2 linked regions of the Ancylothrix sp. D3o genome follow. The protein of the gene in region 1 interacts with the protein of each later gene in a pairwise test. Links are inferred from orthologs where the notes say so. Each region holds a gene or a part of one and is shown in the gene's direction. Other genes may lie near its edges. The genes, in order: def and NG798_RS18300.

Region 1 (12,174 bases):
TGGTTTGGGCGTTTTGTCCTATTTTGTTGGAAACTTGCTTTTTGGTTGCTGGGAGTTGGTGTGGGGTCTTGATCCCGATGTCTCCTTGGGTGATGTGTTCTACATCATCAGCTATTTGTTGCTGGCTTGGGGAATGATTTTAGCGGTGATTTCCAGGCGTTTGAATCTGGAGTTATGGCAGTGGGCTGTTTTGGTGGGTATCGCTGCCGGTGGCATTGCTTTGGCCGTTTGGGTGGCTACTCCGGCTCAAGAACCGGCTGCCAAACCTGCAACGGCAGTCGTTTCGACTCTGCAAGACAAAGCAAAACCGGCCCAACAAGCTAAAACTCCCGCCAAAGCCCCAACAGTTAAACCGGCCACAACTAAGCAACCGACAACCGCCAAAGCTGCCCAAAATGCACAACCAGCCGCAGAAGAAGAAATTACAGCCCCAGGCTGGGTATTGGGGATTGACAAGTTCCTCGAACCCTATGCCTACCCCGTTAACTTGTTCTACATTGTCGGCGATGTATTTTTGTTGATTATTGCCACAGCCTTGCTTTTAGCCTTTTGGGGTGGCCGGTTCTCTAATTCTTGGCGGATGATTGCGGCAGCGGCTTTTTCCTTGTACATCGCCGATATGTGGTTTAAATATGCCGAAACCCGCTTTCAAGGCGACTACCAAAGCGGCAGTCTTTTGGAGGTGTTTTTTGTATTCATGGGTGTTTTGTTTGGGATCGGAGCCGTTTTAGAGTACGATATCTCAACCCGATCTCGCCAAACAAGGCGCAAACGAGGGTAAGGCCAATCTAAAAAGCATAAAATAGAAATGATTTGTCCTGGCCTTAACTGGCCCGGACTTTAAAGTGTCTATCCCCCTGGCAAATGTTTCCACTCTGTTTTTGTTTTTCCTGCGTGGCGAGCGTGGCATGACTCCCAGAAAATTATCTGACTCTGACAAACGCGAGATTATTGACCTCTACCGGCAGCCTGGTGAAACAACCGTAACGCTGGCTTCCCGATACGGCGTGAGCAATTCAACGATCAGCCGTATCCTCAAAACCAGTTTTTCGGAAAAAGATTATGCTGTTTTGGTTCAGCAAAAACGGGATGCTCGTTTTTCGGGCCACAACCAGGAAGAGGGTTCTGCGGAGGTTGCTTCACCGGCACTCCCTGAACTAGAACCGGAACCGCTGCCCACTCTAAGCGCCTCGAAAGTACGGCGGCGTTCTTCTGTGACAACGCCCGCACAAGGCGTTTCATTGCCCGTTAAAGCCAGAGTTTCTGATGATGGCGATGATGCGGACTCAATCGTAGCGACAGGTTTGGTGGGAACTCAACTAGAATTGCTCGATCCGTCCTATTTCCAACCCTCGGAAATAGGCAAGGGGGATAGCTTTGCTCAAAATTCCTCACAAGCAGAGGAAGGCAGTGTACTTAATGAAATGCTGGCTTCTGACTTGCTCAACTCGGAAGATTTCTCTGATTTAGATGAGGATGAGGCCGGTCTTGACGAGGACGGCGATGAGGATGAGGATGATTTCAACGATGAGGATGAGGATGAGGATGATTATGATTTGCCCTCTCCTGCGGGCCGGTTTCGCGCCACCGGCCAAGTCCGCGTTTTACCTCTGGCCGAAGCTTCTCTGCCAAAAACTTGTTATTTAGTGGTAGACCGGGCCGCCGAGTTGATTGTTCGGCCTTTACGCGATTTTGGCGATCTCGGTCAAATTCCGCCGGCTGAAGTGCTGCAAAAAACTTTGCCGGTTTTTGATAACCATCGCGTTGCTCGCCGCTTTTCTAACCGCAGTCAGCGGGTGATTAAAGTTCCCGATGGCCGGATGCTTCAAAAAACTAGCTCTTATCTTTATGCCAAAGGCATTACTAGGCTTTTGATAGATGGCCAGGTTTATTCTCTTTAGTTGTTTTTTGGTTTAATTTATTTCCCCATCTTTGGGGATTTTTTTTGGGAATTTGTACTTGACAATTTTAGCGAAATATGGTAATTGATCGAGCCGATTTTGATGGGATCTTTTTGTGTGGAAGGGTTTTTTTTTAACCGCATCCTATAGGCAGGCAGGATGCCTGCCCCACTACAGATAAATGCAGATGTAGAGACGTAAGGCGCGGAACGTCTGTATTTATTTTTTAAACCGGATAGGGTATCAAGTTTTATTCTGACTGGTTTAAAAGCAGTTGGGCAAAGGCTCCAGCGAGCAAACCGGCACCGGCACTGAAGGCTAAAACTACCCCCACCGGCATCTGGATCGATTGCCAGCTTAAGAATTTTAAAGAAACTCCTGTGGCATTTTGGACGGAGAGGATGGCAACCCCCACCAGCCAAAGGGCCACAATAACAGAAGTTATCAGCGGAAAAATCGGTTTCATAAAATCAGGTTGTAGGTGTTTATAGAAACCGGGTTTCTTAAAAAAACCCAGTTTCTAAAAATGATGACAAAATTTAAACAGCAGCCGGTGCAAGCTCATTAATGACGCGCTGCATATATTCAGCCACTTTTGCTTCTTTTTCCGGCGAGTTGGTTTCCATATAAACACGCATTAGCGGTTCAGTTCCCGACGGACGCAATAATACCCAGCTTCCCTCTTCTAAATAAAGTTTAATGCCATCTTTGCGGCCTAATTCTTTAACACCAATTCCGGCAATTTCTTTAGGCGGATTTTTGGTAAAGGAGTCGAGGACGGCTGCTTTGTGGGCATCTTCTAAATGCAGATCCAGGCGTTTGTTATATAAAGGCCCACCGGCTTCGCTGATCGCTTCTTCTACTAATTGAGAAAGCGGTTTTCCTTCATAGGCAATTGCTTCTGCTACTAGCATATCGGCTAAAATTCCATCTTTTTCTGGAATATGCCCAATCACACTTAAACCGCCTGATTCTTCACCACCAATTAAAACGGCTGTTTCGCGCATTTTTTCGCCGACATATTTAAAACCAACGGCGGTTTCATAAAGAGGTAATCCGTAGGTGGCGGCGAGATTATCTAACAGGTGAGTTGTGGCAACAGTACGGACAATTGCACCGTTTTTGCCTTTGTTTTTGACGAGGTGGCGGGCAAGTAATAGCAAAATTGTATTGGGGGTTAAAACATTACCCAATTCATCGACTACGCCAAACCGGTCACTGTCGCCGTCGGTGGCTAATCCTAAGTCGGCTGCATCTTTTTTCACGGCTTCAACTAATCCTACCAATTGCTCGCCTTTTGGTTCTGGCATTCCGCCGCCAAAAAGCACATCGCGGTGGGTGTTAAAGCTTTCTGTTTCGCAGCCACAATGCTCTAATACTGTGTCAAGATAGCCGCGTGAGGTGGAGTAAAGGGCATCATATTTGACTTTAAGCTGGGCGCTGCGGATGCGTTCTACGTCAATGATCGTATAGAGAAATTTTAGATAGTCGGGTTTGGGGTCGAAGCTGCTGATTTTGCTGGAGTTTTTGCCGGTTGGTGGGGCGTCGGAGGAGGTTTCTATCTTACCCACGATGGCGTCGGTGATTTCTTTGGTGGCTGGGCCGGCATAATCGGGTATATATTTGATGCCACAGTAGGGCGCTGGGTTGTGGGAAGCTGTGAACATCAGGGCGCCGGCGGAGTTGAGGTGTTTGGCGTTGTAGGCGATCACCGGCGTCGGGCAATCTCTGTCTACTATCTTGACATTCCAGCCGTTATCTGCTAAAACTTCGGCGGCGGTACGGGCAAATTGGTCGGCTAAAAAACGGGTGTCATAGCTGACTAATACGGGCCGGTCTTTTGTGTAGGCGGTTTCTAAGTAGCTGGCGATGGCGCGTGTTACTTTGCATACGTTAGCAAAAGTAAAATCGTTGGCGATGAGCCCGCGCCAGCCGTCGGTTCCAAAGACAATTTTTCCTGTGTTGACTGCACTCATCTGTTGCCACTCCCTTTGTTTTGTTTTAATACTACCTGATGGTTGTAATTTGAGGGCGTTGGTTTTGAAATGTTTGGAAAAAAGTTTTTTGGGACTATCGGTTTGGCTGTCCAGTCAGGTGTGTTTGCGCTGACTGGTTTGGTATAATTTATTGCTGCCGGTTATTTACATTCTTGTTGGCGACACGTTACCATGATGGCGCGAATTGTGGCTTGGGAGTTATATTTATTGGTTTCGTGATAGTCTCCGCCTACTTTTGGATAAACGCCGGCTAGGGTTCCGTTGTTGGCATTTCCCAGGAGAAACATTAGGTTTTTTGGTTGGTTGGCAAAGTTAACTATTTCTCGGCCTTCGTTGTCTATGTTATAGGATAATTTTGGTTTTCCATAAACTTTTTCGGCTTCTTTAATTAGGGTTCCTGCGCTAATGTTTTTTTCTGTTTTGTAGCCTGGATTTTCTGTTAATAAAAGCGTGATGGTGTCGTTGTCTTTGAGGGGTTGGCCGGCTGGGTATAAAATATAATATTGTATTTTTCCGCCTTGGCTAACTTCTATGGCGTCAAAGTCTACGATGTAGGGCGATTTTGTTTGAAATTTAGCCATAGATCCCAAATAGGTTTTGAGTTCTTTTAGCGTCATTCCAAGTTTGGCTGCGCCTATGCTTTTTGGGGTTATAGGGTTGTTTTGCAGGGTTGGCGGGTTGGGGGGACTGTTGGGTGGTTTGGGGGTTGTTTGACTGAGGATGCTTTCTGGTGGCGGTGGGGGTGGTGTTTGGGTGGTGGCTTGGTTGCAGCCGGTGAGGGTAATTAGAGTTACGATTAAAGGTAGTAGCTTTTTCATGGTTTTTTTTTGGGTGATTTAAAGGCTTAATGCAATTTGATAAATTTGTCGTTTGGGTAAGTTGATTTGTTCCGATAAATATTTGCTTGCTTGTGAACGCGACATTCCTTGATTAAGCAAGGTTTCTAATTCGGATTTTATAGTATCTTCTGATATTATTGTTTCTTCTTCTTCCCTTCCAGAAATCACTACGGTGTATTCGCCTTTTGGGTTTGTTTCTGTTTGATAATAGGCTATGGCTTCGGCAATAGTTCCGCGCCAAAATTCCTCAAACATTTTTGTTAGTTCTCTGGCTAAAACAATTGGGCGTTCTGGTTCTAAAACTGTGGTTAAGTCTTGTAGGGTTTGTTGTAATCGGTGGGGTGCTTCGTATAAAATTATAGTCCGGGGTTCTGTTTTTAAAACTTGAAGTCGTGCTTGCCGGTCTTTGGTTTTTGTTGGTAAGAATCCTTCAAAAATAAATCGGTCTGCGGGCAATCCTGAAACGCACAAAGCGGTAATTGCTGCGGTAGAACCGGGAATTGGAATAACATTTAGTTCGGCTTCTATACAAGCTTTCACAAGTTCATAACCTGGATCGGAAATTGCCGGCATTCCTGCATCTGTAACTAAGGCTATTGTTTTGTCGCGTTGGAGAATTTCTAATAGTTCTGGTATGCGTTCGTGGCGGTTGTGTTCGTGATAGCTGATTTGGGGTGTGGTAATTTGAAAGTGTTGTAAAAGTTTGCCGGTGTGTCTGGTGTCTTCGGCTGCTATTAAATCGACGTTTTGTAAAATTCGGACGGCGCGAAACGTCATGTCTTCTAAGTTTCCTATGGGTGTTCCTACAATATAAAGTGTGTTAGGTTTTAAGGGGTTTTGGGTCATTTATCATTTTTTTATGGTTTGGGTTATTACATTATAGCACAAATTTATGGGATTTTTAAACCGCAGATGAACGCAGATGAACGCAGATAGGTTTTTTGTTTTAAGGAGGGTTAGGAAGAAAAAGGGGGCGAAAATATTAGGTAAATTTAAAGGATGAGGATAGAGGGATGAAGCGAGGGATTTTTGCAGGGTTGGTTACTTTGGATTTTGTTTATTTAACGGCGGATTTTTTATCAGCAAATCAGAAGGTGGTGGCGCTTGATTCAACGGTGGCGGCTGGGGGGCCGGCTACTAATGCGGCGGTTACTTTTTCTTTTTTGGGAAATGAATCTATTTTGTTAGGTGGGGTGGGGAAACATCCTATTACTCAATTGATTTTGGCTGATTTAAAGTCTTGTGGTGTGGAGTTGATTGATTTAGATTCGCAACGATTGGAAAGTCCGCCGGTTTCTTCTATTATTGTAACTCAATCTACGGGGGAAAGGGCTGTTATTTCAATTAATGCTACGAAATCTCAAGTGAATGGGTTAAGTATTGAGGCTGAGATTTTAAATAATATTGATATAGTTTTGGTGGATGGTCATCAATTAGAGGTAGGCGAAAAAATTGCTGGCTTTGCTAAAAATAAAAATTTGCCGGTTGTGCTTGATGGGGGTAGTTGGAAACCTGGTTTGGAGAAGCTTTTGCCTTTGGTAAATTATGCCGTTTGTTCGGAAAATTTTTATCCGCCTGGATGCAAAAATGTGAAAGATGTGTTTGCTTATTTGGCGGGGGTTGGTATTTTGAATATTGCTGTGACGCGGGGTGAAAAATCAATTTTGTATCACACAGCAAAGGGGAAAGGTGAGGTGTGTGTACCGTCTATTAATGCTGTGGTTGATACTCTTGGGGCGGGTGATATTTTTCATGGTGCTTTTTGCTATTATATTTTGCAGGAAGGTTTTATCGAGGCGCTGGAGTCGGCGGCAAAAATTGCAGCCTATTCTTGTCAGTTTTTTGGGACACGCCGGTGGATGGATGAGTAAAATTTGATAAACAAGCTAAAGGTAGTAGCGCCGGCGTTAACAAAATGTCACAATAGAAGTAAAGGTCAAACGCGAAAAACAATAACCCATGAGTGCTGACGTATTGGTTGAGAAGAAAAAGTTAGAGAATCCCCCCTTGGAAATTCATCAGATCGGGGATCGGGTGTTGCGGATGAATGCCAAGCGCATCGCTAAGGTAGATGCGGAAATTAGGCAGTTGGTTCGAGAAATGCTACAAACGATGTATAGCGCTGACGGTATTGGTTTGGCGGCGCCGCAAGTGGGTATTCACAAACAATTAATTGTTATAGACTGCGATCCAGAAAATGCGGCAAACCGGCCTCTGATTTTGATTAATCCGGCGATTAAACAAATCAGCAAGGAGTTGTGTTCTTATCAGGAAGGCTGTTTGAGTGTTCCTGGGGTTTATATGGATGTGCTTCGTCCCGACGTAATTGAGGTTTCTTATAAAGATGAATTAGGCCGGCCTCAAACTTTGAAAGCTAGTGGTTTATTATCTCGCGCTATTCAGCATGAAATGGATCACTTGAATGGTGTTTTGTTTGTGGATCGTGTGGAAAATCAGCTTGCTTTAACTGAAGAATTACGCAAGCGTGGTTTTTCTCACCGCGATGTTAAAATTATTTCTTAAAATTTGATAAAGGGTTGGGTTGAAAAACCCAATCTTTTATCAAGTTGGGATTTCGGGGGCTTGGTTTTTATTGCATCAACTCTACAGGAATTTGTACCTCGCTGCGCTTCATTGGTTCGGGTGTCATGGGAGAGTTATAAAGTAGCCGTCGCGGTGGGCCTACTATGTTATATTCGGGGTGTTGATGCAGCCAATTTTGCAATTCTTGCAGAGTGCTTTGATAGTTTTCCCAACTGTAAGCGCCTTGAATTCCGGCACTAATTACAGTCATGGCTGGATAGTCTGTAACTTTTACATTGGGGTCAATTGTTTGAGGGTTAATGTTTGAATTTGGATAAAGAAAGGAAACTTCAACGGCTGTCTTTTGTTCTAAATAACGGGCTTCTACCGGCGTGGTCATGGCAATTTGATTGCTGCTAATATGTTGGTAGAGGGGGTCAAAAGCGGCTCTTGTTGCATATTGCGGCTGGCCGGTGTGTGTATAGGTGACAGCGCGATATTCAGGGTAAAACTTTAATTCAATGATGCCATCTTCTGTAGGTGGCGGAAATCCAATCGGTAAACCGGCCGGCATAATGTTATGGGGTAGAGGTGAGTAGGGAAGACGGAATTACTGAAATTACGCCTTAGTTATTATTTAATACCATACTTAAGGAACAAACAGGCCGGTGCTAAATTCGATAAAATCACTTATGAATCACAAAAGCGAGAATTTAAAATCTATGAAAACGCTTAGCTGGTTGACTGGCAAATTTCCAAAAAAAACGCAGTCATGGCTGATGAAAACGCTATTGCTGGGAATGGTTGCGGGAGGAGGTATTTTTGGGGCTGGAATGCCGGCTTTTGCAGCAGATACTTTAATTGTGAAGTTAGGGCCATTTCAACATCAAGTGCCGGTGGAAGATATCGAACGTTATGCGGAAAGTGGCGAAGTTTCTGAAAGCCTTAAACCTTTTGCCTATATGTTGACACCGGATGTGAAGAGAGCTTTATCAGAACGTTTGGAAGTTAACCGAGAAGAAGCCGATAAAAAGCTGCAAGAATTGTTTAACTCTCCCTCTGGTGAGCGAATTGAACAAGCGGTTAAAATTGCCTTACCTGGAACAAGTTTAGAACAACTACAAGGTGCCGTTTTGCTGGCTGCGGAAATGGCAAACCAAGTCAGTGTTCCCACTGTTTTACGAGCTTTACCAATGGAAACTGTTACGCTTGATGCGAGTGCTTTGGTGATGGTTATTTCAAAAATTAATTTGCCTGATTTAAGCACTCCCTAAGAAAGTTTTATGGCTCGTCTGGTAGTGTTATCAACCTCTAGTTAAAAGTCCCCTGTGGGGACTTTTTTTATGAGGAGTTATAAACTTGGGGTTACGCCAGTTTCGGCAAGGGTTGTTTTTTGGATAACTTCTGTATAACCCATGCCTTCAGCAATTTGCCGGAAAATTGAAATTTGATCTTGAAATTCCATTCCTTCAATTTGCTGCAAAATGTTATTAATTCCTTCGGATGCTTGATAATTATCTGGAATATCTACAACGGTATCGCCCATACCTTGCGCCCAAGCATACCACACCACTAATTGATTATTTGCACTCAGCGCTCCATAAGCACGAGAATATTCTGTAGGTTCGCGGTTGACAATGGCTCGCATGACGTTTAATTGCTCATCGTCGGACAGTTCGTAAAAATCTCCTAGCAAAATTGGGGCGATTTCTGGCTGCGCTGCCTGGGGTGCAGCGGGGGTGATAGAATCTCCCATTTGTTCATAGATATAATAAAGCAAAGCCAGTTTATCATCGGTGTTGAGAGCTTGAAAATTTTTAACGAATTCTTGAGAATCGCTGCTCAAAACATGAGACGCTCTGGGGCTGTGAGATCCCTGCATAAATTAACTCCGTAATTTGCTTTGGTTGTATTTTATACTTTCTTCATTTAATGGTTATTTCTTAATGCTTGAATCTTCCATAAGACAGATTTAACTTTTATTTTTCCAAACCTCTATCGATGGTGCATATTTCTCAAGATAGATAAGGAGGAGTTTTAATTTGATATTAACTCTTCCGGCTTAAGAGCCAACTCTCCTCAAACATAAAAAATGAAATATTTCCTATCTTTTTAATTATTTTCCCCCTTTCGTCAAGCCGGTAAAAGCCCCTTGAATTTTCTCAATAACGGGGTTAATTTTATTTTTTGAAGGGTTAACCCCTAAAATCTAAAATTCTTAAAGCCGGCTCTCAGTCTACAGCTTTGGCATAAAATAAGCTTGGTTGCTACACTTTAAGTAACTTGCGCCGACTATAAGAGGTTTCAGTATGGAAACAATTGTTGCAATTCTTGTCCCGATTATTGGTATAGCCTTTGGTTTAGGCGTGCGATCTGTCAAAATAGTTAGCGAAGAAAACCAAGCACTTGTAGAACGATTGGGCAAATTTCACACAAAACTTAATGCCGGTCTTAATTTCGTTAATCCCCTCATTGACCGCGTAGTTTTAGAAGATACTCTCAGCGAACGAGTATTAGATATTCTTCCCCATCAAGCCATTACTAAAGACAATGTTTCTTTGACAGTCGATGCCGTAGTTTATTGGCGAGTTATTGAATTACAACTGGCTTATTATAAAGTCGAAAACATTGAAGAAGCTTTAATTAATTTAGTTGTTACTACCATGCGCTCACAAATTGGCGTAATGGAATTAGAAACCACTTTTTCTTCACGAGAAGATATTAATAAACAACTCTTAAAAAAACTCGATGACGAAACCGAACGCTGGGGAGTAAAGGTGATGAGAGTTGAAGTAAAAGATATTAAACCGGCACCAATGGTTTTAGAAGCATTGGAAATGGAAAAAGCCGCCGAAAGTCGAAAACGAGCAGCAATTTTAGAAGCAGAAGGAACCGTAGAAGCGATGAAAAAACTCGCTGATGCACTGCGAACTCATCCCAGTAGTCGGGAAGTTTTGCAATATTTGGTAGCCCAAAGATATGTGGATGCAAGTGAAAGATTAAGCGAAAGTCCGAATACAAAAATAGTTTATATGAGTCCTGAACCGATGGGAAAAACCTTTGGAGAACTGCTACAAAATGGCGGTATGGATGGGGGACAAACCCCACCTCCCCCGGCACCGCCCAATATCAACTCACCAAACCAACCCAACCCAAATGGCAGTTCCAGCTAATCATTTATTCTTCGCAAAAACTCGCCGATCAGCAGTTACCAATCAGCGAAATATTGCATCAGCAACCCGCACCACATCCCGCATTTGCTGCACATCATGTACTCGCACAATATCCGCACCAAAACAAACCGCAGCACTACAAGCAGCAGCAGTACCCCAAACGCGATCTTTCGGGTTCGGTTTATTTAAAATATGACCGATAAAACTTTTCCGAGAAGGGCCGGCCAAAATTGGACAACCCAACCCAGCAAAATCGCCAAGCCGGCGAATTAACTCTATATTTTGGCTGTAATTTTTAGCAAAGCCAATCCCCGGATCTAAAATAATATGAGAACGAGGAACACCGGCATCAAAAGCCGCCCCTATTCTTTGCGCTAAAAACTCGTAAATTTCCCCGATTAAATCTTGATAATCGGTTAATTTCTGCATTGTTTGTGGCGTTCCCCGGATGTGCATTAAAATAATCGGAACCCCCAACGCCGCAACAGTTGACAACATTTTCTCATCAAAAGTTGCCCCCGAAATATCATTAACAATATCCGCACCACTCTCTATCGCAGCCTTAGCAACTTCTGAGCGTGTTGTATCCACAGAAATCGGCACATCAAAACCGCTATTGCGTATCGCTTTAATCACCGGCAAAACGCGATTCAATTCTTCAACCAGAGAAACTTCTTCCGAACCCGGACGAGTTGATTGTCCACCAATATCGAGAATATCCGCACCGCTATTTATAAGTTCTTCTGCTTGAGTCAATGCTGTTTCTAAAGAATTAAAATCACCTCCATCACTAAAACTGTCAGGCGTGACATTGAGGACACCCATAATATAAGTTTGTTCGCCCCAATTAAACATCTTGTTGCGAACTCGTAATTTTTTTGTGTCCTCTGTCTCACCCATAACTCGTCACCTATTTATAATTAACAATTCGCCCAAAACTGGCCGGTTCTAAACTCGCACCGCCCACCAAGACACCATCAATTTCTGGCTGAGCCATGATTTCATCAATGTTATCAGGTTTAACCGATCCACCGTATTGAATGGAAACGTTAGAATTGCTAAGTTTACTGCGAATTAAACCTATTACACGATTAGCTTCTTTTGACTCACAAGTTTCGCCGGTACCAATAGCCCAAATTGGCTCATAAGCGATGACAAGATTTTGCTGATTTACCTCTACGAGGTCTTTTTCTAACTGACTGAAAATATGCGCTTCGGTTTCACCATTATCGCGTTGTTGTTTGGTTTCGCCAACGCACAAAATAGGAGTTAGGCCGTGTTTTTGAGCAGCTTTGAGGCGCTTATTTACAGTTTCGTCAGTTTCGCCAAAATATTGCCGGCGTTCGCTATGTCCAATTACAACATAACGCACCCCAATTTCTAGCAACATAGGGCCAGAAATTTCCCCAGTGAAAGCCCCTGCATCTTCCCAGTGGACGTTTTGGGCACCCAGCATAATACGAGAACCGTGCATACTCCCACTGAGAGTGCTAAGGTCGGTAAAAGGAGCGCAGAGCACGATTTCCCTATTCTCTGGGGTATCGTTGATTTGGGGTAGAAACCCTTGCAAAAACGACCGCGTTTCTGCCTGAGTTTTGTACATTTTCCAATTGCCGGCTAGAACGATTTTCCTCACAGTTGTACTACAGGCATTTTGCCTGTTATATGAACTACAAAAATTGCACCCTTTAGTTTAAGGCTTTTTGCGGCACAAATCGATACCCAGATTTTTGATTCCAAC
Region 2 (12,410 bases), on another replicon or contig:
TAAAACTTTTGAATCGATATGTAGAGTTTTTTCGGGAATGCAAAGTTCATCGATTAAAATTTTGTGATGATCAAAAGAATACTTAATCCTAGCTGCGGTTTCTGTGCGGTTAGCTGTGGAAATCATCACCGGCGGCACTTTGTGACCAGATTCTTGCCAAGCTTTTGCAGTTTCTAACCAATCTTTTCCTAATAAATAATAAGCATTTTTTAGCAAATCTGGCAAAGGTTCATTAGGTTTTGCTTTGCGGTTTACATCGTCTTTGATTTCTGGATCTGCATAAAGATGATAAAGCCGAGATTTATAATCTTTGCCAAATTGTGCATCATCTCTAATCACGACGCGGGGGGTTTTTACTAATCCTGATTCGATGGCATCATTGAGGCCAAAATCACTTACAATCCAGCTAAATAATGCTTCTTCTGAACTTTTTTTGCCAGAGGGAGAAAAGGGAGTTGCAGAAAAATCAAAGCAGGTAAGAATTTTTCTAACTTGATGAATTCTATCTAATCCTCCGATCCATTTTGTCGCCTCTTCGATGTCTTCTTTGCTGACTCCTTTTAGTGGGGAATTGCTGTTTGTTCGCCAGGCGTGATGTGCTTCATCGTTGATGACTACAATATTTTTGTGATTGGCAATTTCTCCCAAAACTTCACGCACATAGGCTTCATTGCTTTTTGCACCGCGTTTATCGACGCTTTTGTTTTTGGCTAGTTGTTCTGTGGTTTCCCAATTGAGGCTATGCCAGTTGGTTATTAAAACTTTGCCTTGACGGAGTTTTTCTAATAAGCTAATGGGGATAATATTAAAGTTTTCATAGTAGTTGTTTTCGCCAAAAGGTAATAAGACTTGCAGGCGATTTTTGACTGTTAATCCGGGGGCTACAATAAATATAGCTTTGGCAAATCTTGTATCTTGGGGATAAGTGATTTTGTTAAGTATTTGCCATGCAATTAACATGGCCATGACGATTGTTTTGCCTGAGCCGGTGGCCATTTTTGAGCATAATCTTTTGAAGTTTCCGCCGTCGTTGGGAATGTCTATTCCTACTTTTTCGGCGGCGGGTGCTTCTGTTAGCCAAATTAGGGTTTCTATGGCTTCTAGTTGGCAGAAGAAAAAGGGATTTTCTCGTTCGTTTTTGTTGTGCCAATGTTCGAGTAGGCGTTTGGTTATGCCGGTGACTCCGGGGTGGTTTTGTTGGCGCCATTTTTTGACGCGGGGACGTATTTGGTTAACTAGGGGTATTTCTACAAATATGCCGGGATCGTCGGAGTTTTTTGAGTTTTCTGAGGCGATAATATAACCGGCTGGTCTTCTTCCGTTTTCGCAGCTAAAGAGTTTTGTGTGCCGGTTGTAGTGCCAGTATTTGTTGGGTTCTTCGTAGGGGGTGTTGATTATTAGTTGGTTGATTGTGTTTTGAGAGGTCATTGTTTTTTAACCGCAGATGAACGCAGATGTTAGGCGTAGCCGCGCGTAGCGCTACGCGGATGAATGCAGATGAATGCAGATGAATGCAGATGGGATGGTTGGAATTTGTTTATTGTTCCCAGGTTATTTGAAAGTTTAGGATGGCTTTCATTGCTTTTTCTAAGCTGGGGGAGTTTTGTTTGGCTAGTTCTATTTGCCAATGGTTTTTTACAAATTGGATGAGTTGACCGTTGTAGTCTTTTCCTATTTTAGCAGTGCTGTTGTCCGCCGGCACTATTGCTTCTTTTAAGTCTCGCTTTTTTGATTTGCGGACTAGGTTGATTAGTGTTTGTTTGGGATCGGCTATTTCATCGGCGTTTCTTGGTATTAAATCTTTGGAAATTCCTACATATTTTGCAAAGGTTTCTCGATGTGCTAATAACCAGGCTTCAACTTCTCTGACGGCAATTCTGAATATTAAGTTGGGATGTTTTGGTTGTTCTAGCCATGTTGAAATTATTTCTTGGGGACATTCAGCATTATCTAAGTCTGTTAAAACTAAATAGGCGCTTCCTTTGGCTGCATGATTTAAGCCTGATATAATTTTTTTCAGATAGCCATAACCTCCTTTATTTAAACAAATTCCTATGGAAAAAGGCCGTTGAGATTGCTTTAGCATTTCTCGCACTACAGCCTCGCTTAAAGCATCTTCCACAGCTAAATTTATGGGAATATCGCTCATGGGAATAAACTTAATTGGTGAACTTGTCCGGGGGCTATCTTGGGTAAGGCTGCTTCTGCAATACTTAATCCTCCTTCTAGCAAGAGTTTAATATCTTGAATATCGGAAGCTAATTGTACTTTTGTTCCTTCTGCTGTGGGTGTCATTAGTAAAACTTCTTCGCCTCCAATTCCTTCATCGGAAAGTAAATCTCCACTGTGGGTACTCAAAATCACTTGGCGTTTTTTCTGCTTTTGCATTCGGTGAATAAGCGCCGGCAACTTAGCAACAATCGCCGCATTTAATGACAGTTCTGGTTCTTCTAATAACAATAAAGAATCACTTTCTAACAACGACCAAAATAACCCGATTAATCGTAATGTTCCGTCAGAAAATTGATCCTCTCTTTGCTTTCCTGCTTTGGGTCTCCAGTGTTCATAAACTGCCTCTAAATGTGGCATCCCCATAACATCTTTTGTATCACTTAAATTTTTCATCTGGGGGACTGCAAATTGTAAAGCCTCCTCTATTTTTTTGAGGCGATTTCGGCGTGTTTTTTCTGGCGTTTTTACCACCCTTTCTAAAAATGTTCTGCCAAAGGGATCTTCGGAAATACCGGCCATTCCATAAGCTTCTGGATGACGTACCAATTGCGGAATTAAATGCAAGTATAAGATGGTTTCCAAAGCTTTAGAAATTTCTCTAAATTCAGCATTGGCGTTAATTTGTTCCAAATAAGTCTGCGTCAGTCTTAATTCATCATTATTGTCTTCAGTATTAGGCCGGTTTACAATTTGCTCATCCCCTTTCCACACTCGTTCATAGGCAATAATTGCATCATTTTTACCCCCTTTTTTTTGTTTAATTCCAATGGCATATTTCCACACCGGCTTTTTAAAAGCTGACTCTGATAGATGAATCTCTATCTCCACATCTGAAAGCCGGCGCGCATAAAGACTGCGAATTTTTGACACCCCACCTCGATCTATTACTGCTTTTTGTAAACCGCCTCCTGGTTTTGCTAAATCTCGCAAAAATCGGAACGCATCCAAAAAATTAGACTTTCCGCAAGCATTGGGCCCGACTAAAAAAACCCGTTCCTGCAAGTCCACATCAACAAATGTAAAATTACGCCAATTTTTTAATACAATGTGAGATATAATCATGTTACTAACCGCGTCATTTTTATCGACTCAATCCCCCGATCATCTACAATTTTAACCGCAATTCGTCGATATTCCCCCGCCTCAAATGGCAACGAAATTGTCCCCCGATACGCCTCAATTAAATCCTCATCAATCTCCGCTTTTAAACTTTTCGCCAACTTAAACCATCCCTCCTTTTCTCCCGCCATTGGAAAGAAAACCTGTGAGGGCAAAATACTCCGGCCATCATAATCACTATCCAACATCCACATCGCTATTTTCTCCGCATTTCCAGACTCTATCAGGCCGGTTCTTGTATTGTAATAATCAAACCCCTGCACCTCTACCTCCCACTTTCCAGCATTCTCACCTTTGGCAATTTTCCTCACAATTACATCCGGCTGTCCCATTAACCAGAAACTTTCATTTGTTGCCCGTTTTTTCTTCAAGTCTTCTGTCAACAAATCGGCATTCATTTGTACTTTCAGCAAAGTTACTCCTTGCCACTTTGTTTCATCAATATCTTTTGCTGCTTCCGGGTCAAATTGAAATGCTGCAAAAATTACCAGTTTCGGTTTTGGCACTAAATTCTGTGCTTCTTCTAGGGCTAATTCTACTTGTCTTTGGTCGAGGGGTGCGTGCACCGGCCCAAAAGAAATTACTGCCCTTAAAGGCTGTTCTTGTTCATCATTCGGTTTTGTTTCTGCATCCGCATGAAGCCAATTTCCTACAAAAGTTTCTACCCGCGAAAACAAAATTGCTTGCCCACTTTTCCCGCGAATTCCTGTTTTTAGCAGTTCATCCCGCCATTCACTTTGTCTTAGGCTTTCTCCACTCCGAGAAATCGAATTGTCTGCCGTTATTTCCGGTTTTTCTGTTTCTAATTCTGGCTCAATTTCACTCACCGGCATTACCACCGGCGCCGGCACAGCTTCCATTGTAAAAGGGCCGGTGACTCGGATTTTTGATGTGTCTACCAATGGCCGGTCATAAAGTATTTCTTGATCTGCGTATTTTTGAATCGCTTTTTCTATTTGCTGTTTTGTCATCCCTTCTTTGATTTCGGGATTATTAGCAATTGATTTTAAGGTAATATGAGGAACGGTTTTATATTTCAGGCCGGTGTCTATTCCTTCTTGAGGGTTTGCTAGTTGATAATAATCAAAGGTTGCTGTCATTAATCTTTGTTTTGCTAGGGTAATTGCTACCCTTGATGTATCGCAAGTTATCCACCGGCGCCCCCACTGTTCCGCTACATACGCCGTCGTCCCAGATCCACAGGTTATATCTAATACTAAATCACCCGGATCTGTCGTCATTAATACACATCGGGACACAACTTTAGTAGAAGTTTGAACAGCATATAATTTGTCTTCGCCAAATGACGAAAAAACAACATCCGTCCAAATATTTCCTATAAGACTGCATGACCAATCTTTTTTTAATCTTTTATATCGCAGCGTATTGCCCGAAACAACTAATCTTCCAGCTTTTTCTAAGTTTTTCAAACCATCTACACTGGTTGACCAATATCTATTTATTGGGATAAAAGTTTTTCCTTGAAATTCATAAGGTGTTTTGTGATATTCATGCGAAGAAGTTAAATCACTTGTTACAAATGATTCGTCATTCAAATCCTCTCCGTTAAAAATGAATATTTGGTTATATTTAGCTTTGGATATTGATTTGGAATACCAGACTAAATAATCCGTTATACCAGAAAGAAATTTATCAGGCTGCGGAGACCTTTTTTGAATAGCAATAATTCGTTGAAAATTCGCAGACCCAAAAACCTCATCCATCAAATTTCTAACAAGATGCACATTATCATCAGAAATTTGAACAAAAACACTGCCGGTTTCAGAAAGTAACTCCCTAGCCAACAAAAGCCGGTCACGCAAATAAGACAAATACGAATGAATACCCAACTCCCAAGTATCCCGAAACGCCTTAATCATCTCCGGTTCTTGGGTTAAATCCTCATCCTTGCCATCTTTCACATCACGCTTATTAACAAAAGGTTGAAAATTTGACCCGTATTTAATACCATAGGGAGGGTCAATATAAATCATCTGAACTTGTCCCCCCATTCCCTCCTTTTCCAAAAGCGAATTCATCACCAACAAAGAATCACCGGCAACCAAACGATTAGTCCAATTATGCTTATGTTTATAAAACTCAATTGCTTGTCTAATAGGCGGATTTTCTTCGGGAATATCAAACAAAGATAACTGCACCGGCCCAGTTGTATTTCGCTTACGAACCGCATCAACAATCGTCCGAGGATCTATCCGTTCGTGAACGTGCAAAGAAACAGTAGGAACCTCAAAACTTGTATGTTCTGCCTTACCGGCCCAGTTCAACTGCGGGTCAAGATGGGGGTCATATTCATAACGTTTATTTTCCCCATCAGGATCAGTTTGTGGAGTCACCAAACCCACCGGCGGATTATTAACTCTTTCCTTATTTGTATGTTGATATTGTTCAATAGGTTTTTGTTCAGACTTCTTTTGTTTTGGCATAAATTTTTCTTGAAATAGCGGTAGCTTAAACCTATTGTGTAATCTTTTAGTCTGCCCTTGCTTGGCGCTGTAACAATTCTTCAAGAGGCGAAATTAGGGCCGGTAGATAATTTCAAAGCCCCCCGTTAAAACCTCTTTAACCACCGGTTGAAGAGTGTCTACACAAAAGAAAACCCCCTATCGGGGGTTGCGCTACCCGCCGCTACGCGAACAGGTTATTGGTGGGAATTGTGTTTACCATTAAATAGAATTCTTGAACCCCCGGAGGGGGTTTTAATTAATCGTGTAGCCACTCTTTAACCGGTGGCATTAATCAGTGTCATTAACCGGCATTAACCGATGACGTTCTAACCTAAGCCGACTCAGGCTTAGGCAAAGAAGAAGGATGCACAATCAACTCAGCCGTAGACCGTTTTTCCACCATTTCCCGCGTAATCGTGCAGTTTTTCACATCCTTACGCGAAGGCAACTCATACATCACATCCAGCATAAGCTCTTCCACAATCCCCCGCAGAGCACGCGCCCCTGTTTTCCGCCGGTAAGCTTCCTGAGCAATCGCTCGCACCGCATCCTGTTTAAAATCAAGCTGCACATTATCCATTTTCAGCAGTTTTTGATACTGCTTAACCAAAGCATTACGCGGCTGAGTCAAAATCGCCATCAAAGCTTCCTCATCCAGCGGTTCCACCACCGCCACCATTGGCACCCGGCCAATAAACTCAGGAATCATCCCAAATTTTACCAAATCATCCGGCTCCAGATGCTTAATCACATCGGCATTGCGTTTTTCGCGTGGTTGGCTTTCTCCAGGTTGAACAAAACCCATCGACTTTTTACCCATCCGCTGTTCCACCACTTTTTCCAAACCAACAAACGCCCCACCACAAACAAAGAGAATATTGCTGGTATCAATTTGAATGCAATCTTGATAGGGGTGTTTGCGTCCGCCTTGGGGAGGTACGTTAGCGATGGTACCTTCCAGCATTTTCAGCAAAGCTTGCTGGACGCCTTCGCCAGAAACATCGCGGGTGATCGAAGGGTTTTCGCTTTTGCGGGCAATTTTGTCAATTTCATCGATGTAAATAATGCCGCGTTGGGCTTCTTCCACATCGAGATCCGCGACTTGCAACAAACGCAACAAGATATTTTCGACATCTTCGCCTACATAACCGGCCTCTGTGAGGGTAGTCGCGTCTGCAACCGCAAACGGCACATCCAAAATTTCGGCTAAAGTTTGAGCGAGGAGAGTTTTGCCGCAGCCGGTCGGCCCAATCAGCAAAATATTAGATTTTTGTAACTCAACAGTATCATCCGGGCCGGCTTTACCATTGGTTTTTGATTGAGCATAAGCCAGGCGTTTGTAATGGTTATAAACCGCTACAGAAAGCACCTTTTTGGCCTCATCTTGGCCAATAACATGATCATCAAGATGTTTTTTAATTTCGCGGGGCTTGGGAATTTGTGTCATAGAAATATTAGCCGAGGAGCGAGCGCGGCGCTTAGTTTGTTCTTGACGCTGGGCCGGCTGTGGCGCACCGGCTGCCGAATCAAACAACTCCTCGTCTAGTATTTCGTTACACAGGTCTACGCACTCATCGCAAATGTAGACTCCCGGGCCGGCAATCAACTTGCGGACTTGCTCCTGAGACTTGCCACAAAAGGAACATTTTAAATGGGAGTCGTACTTAGCCATATCTGCCTCTCAATTACTGTGCTAGGGCTGCCTAACCGGCGGTGGAAAGGCTGAGTTTAGAGATTACCTGGTCAATGAGGCCATAGTCTTTTGCCTCAGCCGCCGACATAAAGAAATCGCGTTCTGTATCAAATTCGATTCTCTCTAGGGGCTGGCCGGTGTGTTGAGCCAGAAGTTCATTCAGCTTACGCTTATGATAAAGAATTTCTTTTGCTTGGATTTCGATATCCACCGCTTGACCTTGGGCACCGCCGAGGGGTTGGTGAATCATAATTCGGGAAGAAGGCAAGGACATCCTTTTACCTTTTGCACCTCCCGACAGCAGAAACGCACCCATACTGGCGGCTAAGCCAAAACAAATGGTGGCAATATCCGGGCGTACTTGCTGCATGGTGTCATAAATTGCCATGCCGGCAGTTACGGAACCCCCAGGCGAGTTGATGTAAAGCTGGATATCTTTTTCCGGGTCTTCTGCTTCGAGATATAGTAACTGGGCTACGATTGAATCTGCCACAGCATCATCAACCGGCGTCCCCAGAAATACAATCCTCTCGCGCAGAAGCCGCGAGTAAATATCAAATGCTCTTTCTCCGACGCCCGACTGTTCTACCACCATTGGGACAACACCGGCGGAAATGGCGGAGATTTCGAGGTCTTTCAAACTACTGATTGAGTGATTCTGGGTTTGAGATACAAGCATAGGGATTTGTTTTAAAGCTTGCGATCTAGCATAGCGTTGTCGAGACTTCTGCGGTGTCGGGTCAGCTTAGGGGGTTTTTGGGGGAGAAACCGCCCTATCCTTTAATTCCCGTTTGAGAAAAAGTTTATTTGGGTTTCTCTAACTATTATGCCCCACGCACCAAAAGTCTGAGGGTTTGTTCGCTGTAAATTCTCTCACCATTTGAGCGATAAGGGGGGGAACGCTAGGATGAGCCTATCACTTTCGCTCCCCAACACCCTTAACCTTGTTCGGTTTCGGCCTCTGTTTCAGCCTCTTCTGAGGTTTCGTCTGCGGTTTCTGCTTTTTTGAGGGTGCCTTCGGGGACTAATTCCACGTTAGCGTTTTCTGTCAGCCAATTAAGGGCTTTTTCTCGCACAATATCCGCCGATACAAACTCTCTGAGCTTGATCATATCCAGTTGTTGGCCTCGCATTTCTTGCATCAATTCTTCAATGCGTTTGTCAACTTCTGTCGCTTCTACACTCAGCGATTCTAATTTGGCGATTTCTTTCAATGCCAGTGATTGTTTAATTCGCTCAATGGCTTCGGGCCGCGAACGTTCCCGCAATTGCGGCATATTTTGCTCATTGTAGAGTTGATTGACATCCAAACCATAGCTCTGCAACTGCATGGCTGCTTGGCGAATCATAAAGTCTACTTCCCGGTTAATTAAACTTTCGGGAATGTCTACTTCAACGTGGTTAAGAATTTCTGCCATTAAGGCTTGTTCTTTGTTGGATTTTGTCTGCTGTTCGGCATCTGCTTGATAGCGTTCTTCTACCGATTTGCGTAATTCTTCCAAGGTTTGAAATTCGCTTACGTCTTGGGCGAATTCGTCGTTTAATTCGGGCAGGTCTTTTTCTTTGAGTTCGTGGAGGGTAATCGTAAAAACGGTTTCTTTTCCTTCTAACTCTTCGCGGCCATATTCATCGGGGAATTTCACGGCTACTTCTTTTGTTTCGCCGACATTCATGCCAAAAACGCCTTCAATAAATCCGGGGATAAATTTGCCATCTACCAGTTCTATTTGATAGTTGGTTGCTTTGCCGCCTTCAACTTCTTTGTCTTCACCGGCTACCCGCAAAACATAGTCTACCACCGCCACATCGCCTCTTTGGGCCGGTCTTCCTTCTACGGGAATTAAGGTTGCTTGTTCTGACCGGCGTTCTTCCAAAAATTTATCTACGCGGCTGGCGTCTGGTTGAACTTCTTCGGCTTTAACGCTAATTTCTTTATAGCCGCTGAGTTTTACTTCTGGCTCTACATCTACCGAGGCTTTATAGGTCAGCGGTTCGCCTGGCTTAAATTGCTCGATTAATTCTTCAAAAGATGTGATTAGCTGATAGTTTCCTAGCGCTTCTATTGATTCTTGCTTAAGGGCTTTTTCTAAGCCATCTTGAATTAATTCTTCGAGTGCTGCTGCTTTGACTCGTACCGTTCCTAGTCGCTGTAACAAAATTTGACGCGGTACTTTGCCTTTACGAAACCCAGGAATATTTGCTGTGCGGCTGAGGTTTTGGAAGACCTTTTCGTAGGTTTGTTTGGTCGTTTCGGAAGGAATTTCGATTTCTAGGCCAATTTGGCTGGCCGGTAGCTTTTCCTGGGTGACTTTCATAGGTACGTTTGTTTTCAGACTGTCCGTGCAATTTTTGGTTATTGGTGTTTTTGGTTGCTCACCGGCTTTTGAGTCGGGCCGATTGAATTTGTCCAGGGCCGGTGTGACTAAGCACAACGGCAGCAACGAGTGTTTTCCCATTTGCCCGAACCGGGGCAGCGCAAACCATCAAACCTCTATCCTATTCTATTTCAATGCAAATTTGAAATGAAGCCAAAAAAGACTCGCGGAACTTCCGGGCCTGCCTGTCTGCTATTCCCCAGGACGGCTTTATGGCGCTGCTTATCTACCACCGGCACAGTTATCTGCTTTTTTCCAGCGGCTCTCCACTCAACCGGCCCAGTCGTGATATGCTACTTAACAACGTTGATCAAAAAACAACGCTTTATTTTAACCCAAAGCCTAAAAATGGCCTTCTTCAATCCGGGCTGCCAGCTAGGGCATTTTAAAGATAAAATTTGGTAAAAAGTTTAAAATTCAAGCTAAATTAACTATTTTAAGAGGATTTATTAAAAATTTCGGTTGACGAAATCTCACCCACAATCTCATCCCCAGAGGAGGAAAATAAATCAAGTGAAGTCTTATCGTGTTGCAATTTTAGGAGCCACCGGCGCCGTCGGAGCCGAATTACTGGAACTCCTCGACCAACGACAATTTCCCCTAGCTGAACTGAAACTTTTAGCCTCGCCACGTTCGGCGGGTCAGAAGGTGAAGTTTAAAGGCCAAGAATTAACCGTAGAAGCAGTAACCGAACAGTCCTTTGAAAATATCGATATTGTTTTAGCCTCGGCGGGGGGTTCAACTTCCAAGGCTTGGGCCTCTACAATCGTTAAAGCCGGTGCTGTAATGATTGATAACTCCAGCGCTTTTCGGATGAATGCCGATGTGCCGTTGGTGGTGCCAGAAGTCAACCCGGATGCAGCCAAAAACCACAAAGGCATTATTGCAAACCCAAACTGTACAACGATTTTAATGTCAGTGGCCGTGTGGCCTCTACACCAAGTCCAGCCGGTGAAACGCATTGTCGCTGCTACCTACCAGTCTGCCAGTGGGGCGGGGGCACGGGCAATGGAAGAAATGAAAGAACAAGCAAAGGCTATTCTTGCCGGTGAAACTCCCAAAACGGAAATTTTTCCCTACCCCTTAGCCTTTAATTTATTTCCGCATAACTCAGCCTTAAATGAGCAAGGGTACTGCGAAGAAGAAATGAAAATGGTTAACGAGACTCGGAAAATTTTTGGAGATCAGCAAATACGGGTGACAGCAACCTGTGTACGAGTGCCGGTGTTGCGGGCCCATTCAGAAGCCCTTAACTTAGAATTTGAGCAACCGTTTAGCCCCGAAAAAGCCAGAGAAATTTTAGCCAACTCACCAGGGGTTAAATTAGTCGAAGATTGGCAAGCAAATTATTTCCCCATGCCCAAGGATGCCACAGGTAAAGATGAGGTATTGGTGGGGCGCATCCGTCAAGATATCTCTCACCCCTGCGGCTTAGACTTGTGGTTATCGGGGGATCAAATTCGCAAAGGCGCTGCTTTAAATGCCATCCAAATAGCAGAATTACTCGCCCAGCAAAATTTGGTAGCACCGGCTTTAACCACTGTGTAAAAAGGGGGCAAAATGGCCGGGGTAAAAAAAACCCTTTTGATCACTCACTAATCACCAATCACTTTTTCACCGATGAGAGATTTTGGACGAGTTTTGACGGCAATGATTACGCCGTTTAAAGCAGACGGAAGCGTTAATTACGAAGTCGCAGAAAAACTAGCGACACATTTAGCAGCAAACGGTTCAGATGGAATTGTTGTGTGCGGCACCACCGGCGAATCTCCTACCCTTAGCTGGGAAGAAGAACATGAACTATTTAGGGTAGTTAAAAAGGCAGTGGCAGATAAAGCAAAAGTTATTGCTGGCACCGGCAGTAATAGTACAAAAGAAGCCATTGAAGCCACCCAAAAAGCTGCTAAGATAGGATTAGATGGTTCACTGCAAGTTGTACCTTATTACAACAAACCTCCGCAGGAAGGACTTTACGGGCACTTCAAGGCAATTGCTGAGGCTGTGCCAGAGTTTCCGCTGATGCTTTATAACATTCCCGGCAGAACCGGCCAAAATCTTCTACCGGAGACAGTAGCCAAATTAGCGGAAATTAGCAATATCGTGGCAATTAAAGAAGCCACCGGCAACCTGGATCAAGCCAGTCAAGTCAGACAGTTGACACCGCCAGAATTTGGGATATATTCAGGAGACGACTCGTTAACGTTACCCTTGCTTTCGGTAGGTGGGTGTGGCGTAGTGAGTGTGGCATCTCACTTAGTCGGTCTCCAGATACAGCAGATGATAGAAGCGTTTTGCACCGGCAAACCCCAAGAAGCCCTCAAAATTCACCTGCAACTGTTTCCCTTGTTTAAAGATTTGTTTTTAACCACAAATCCTATCCCCGTCAAAGCAGCCCTAAAGCTTCAAGGTTGGGACGTAGGTAAGCCGCGTTTGCCCCTCTGCGAGGCACCGGCATCGGTGGAAGAAAAACTTAAAGAGGTGCTCAAAGAACTTTCCCTGCTTTAATGTTGTGGTTTGGTTTTTTGT

What was found.
Region 2: the proteins of def (region 1) and NG798_RS18300 interact in binary tests that used the Escherichia coli proteins (3 or more experiments, as listed by UniProt). The link is inferred for Ancylothrix sp. D3o from one-to-one orthologs.

What each region holds. Positions count from the first base shown.
Region 1 is NZ_JAMXEX010000015.1:68,994-81,167, forward strand. Bases 5,720-8,478 are described here. They hold def (peptide deformylase), read left to right. Parts: upstream 5,720-6,696; coding sequence 6,697-7,260; downstream 7,261-8,478. Other genes in these bases: NG798_RS20860 (sugar kinase), read left to right, coding at 5,751-6,608; NG798_RS20870 (heme-binding protein), read right to left, coding at 7,328-7,834; NG798_RS20875 (alpha/beta hydrolase), read left to right, coding at 7,983-8,478. In the rest of the region: NG798_RS20830 (SPOR domain-containing protein), read left to right, coding at 1-781; NG798_RS20835 (hypothetical protein), read left to right, coding at 909-1,901; NG798_RS20840 (LapA family protein), read right to left, coding at 2,152-2,367; NG798_RS20845 (phosphoglucomutase/phosphomannomutase family protein), read right to left, coding at 2,441-3,877; NG798_RS20850 (hypothetical protein), read right to left, coding at 4,039-4,716; rsmI (16S rRNA (cytidine(1402)-2'-O)-methyltransferase), read right to left, coding at 4,735-5,583; more of NG798_RS20875, read left to right, coding at 8,479-8,534; NG798_RS20880 (orange carotenoid protein N-terminal domain-containing protein), read right to left, coding at 8,612-9,142; NG798_RS20885 (SPFH domain-containing protein), read left to right, coding at 9,570-10,433; folP (dihydropteroate synthase), read right to left, coding at 10,476-11,333; tpiA (triose-phosphate isomerase), read right to left, coding at 11,344-12,069. UniProt on the Escherichia coli protein: Removes the formyl group from the N-terminal Met of newly synthesized proteins. Requires at least a dipeptide for an efficient rate of reaction. N-terminal L-methionine is a prerequisite for activity but the enzyme has broad specificity at other positions.
Region 2 is NZ_JAMXEX010000011.1:130,023-142,432, forward strand. What follows is about bases 9,416-12,410. They hold NG798_RS18300 (aspartate-semialdehyde dehydrogenase), read left to right. Parts: upstream 9,416-10,388; coding sequence 10,389-11,432; downstream 11,433-12,410. Other genes in these bases: tig (trigger factor), read right to left, coding at 9,416-9,824; dapA (4-hydroxy-tetrahydrodipicolinate synthase), read left to right, coding at 11,505-12,389. Outside these bases: NG798_RS18265 (BPTD_3080 family restriction endonuclease), read right to left, coding at 1-1,428; NG798_RS18270 (DUF4276 family protein), read right to left, coding at 1,538-2,149; NG798_RS18275 (AAA family ATPase), read right to left, coding at 2,146-3,294; NG798_RS18280 (site-specific DNA-methyltransferase), read right to left, coding at 3,291-5,795; ATP-dependent protease ATP-binding subunit ClpX, read right to left, coding at 6,148-7,488; ATP-dependent Clp endopeptidase proteolytic subunit ClpP, read right to left, coding at 7,520-8,188; more of tig, read right to left, coding at 8,448-9,415.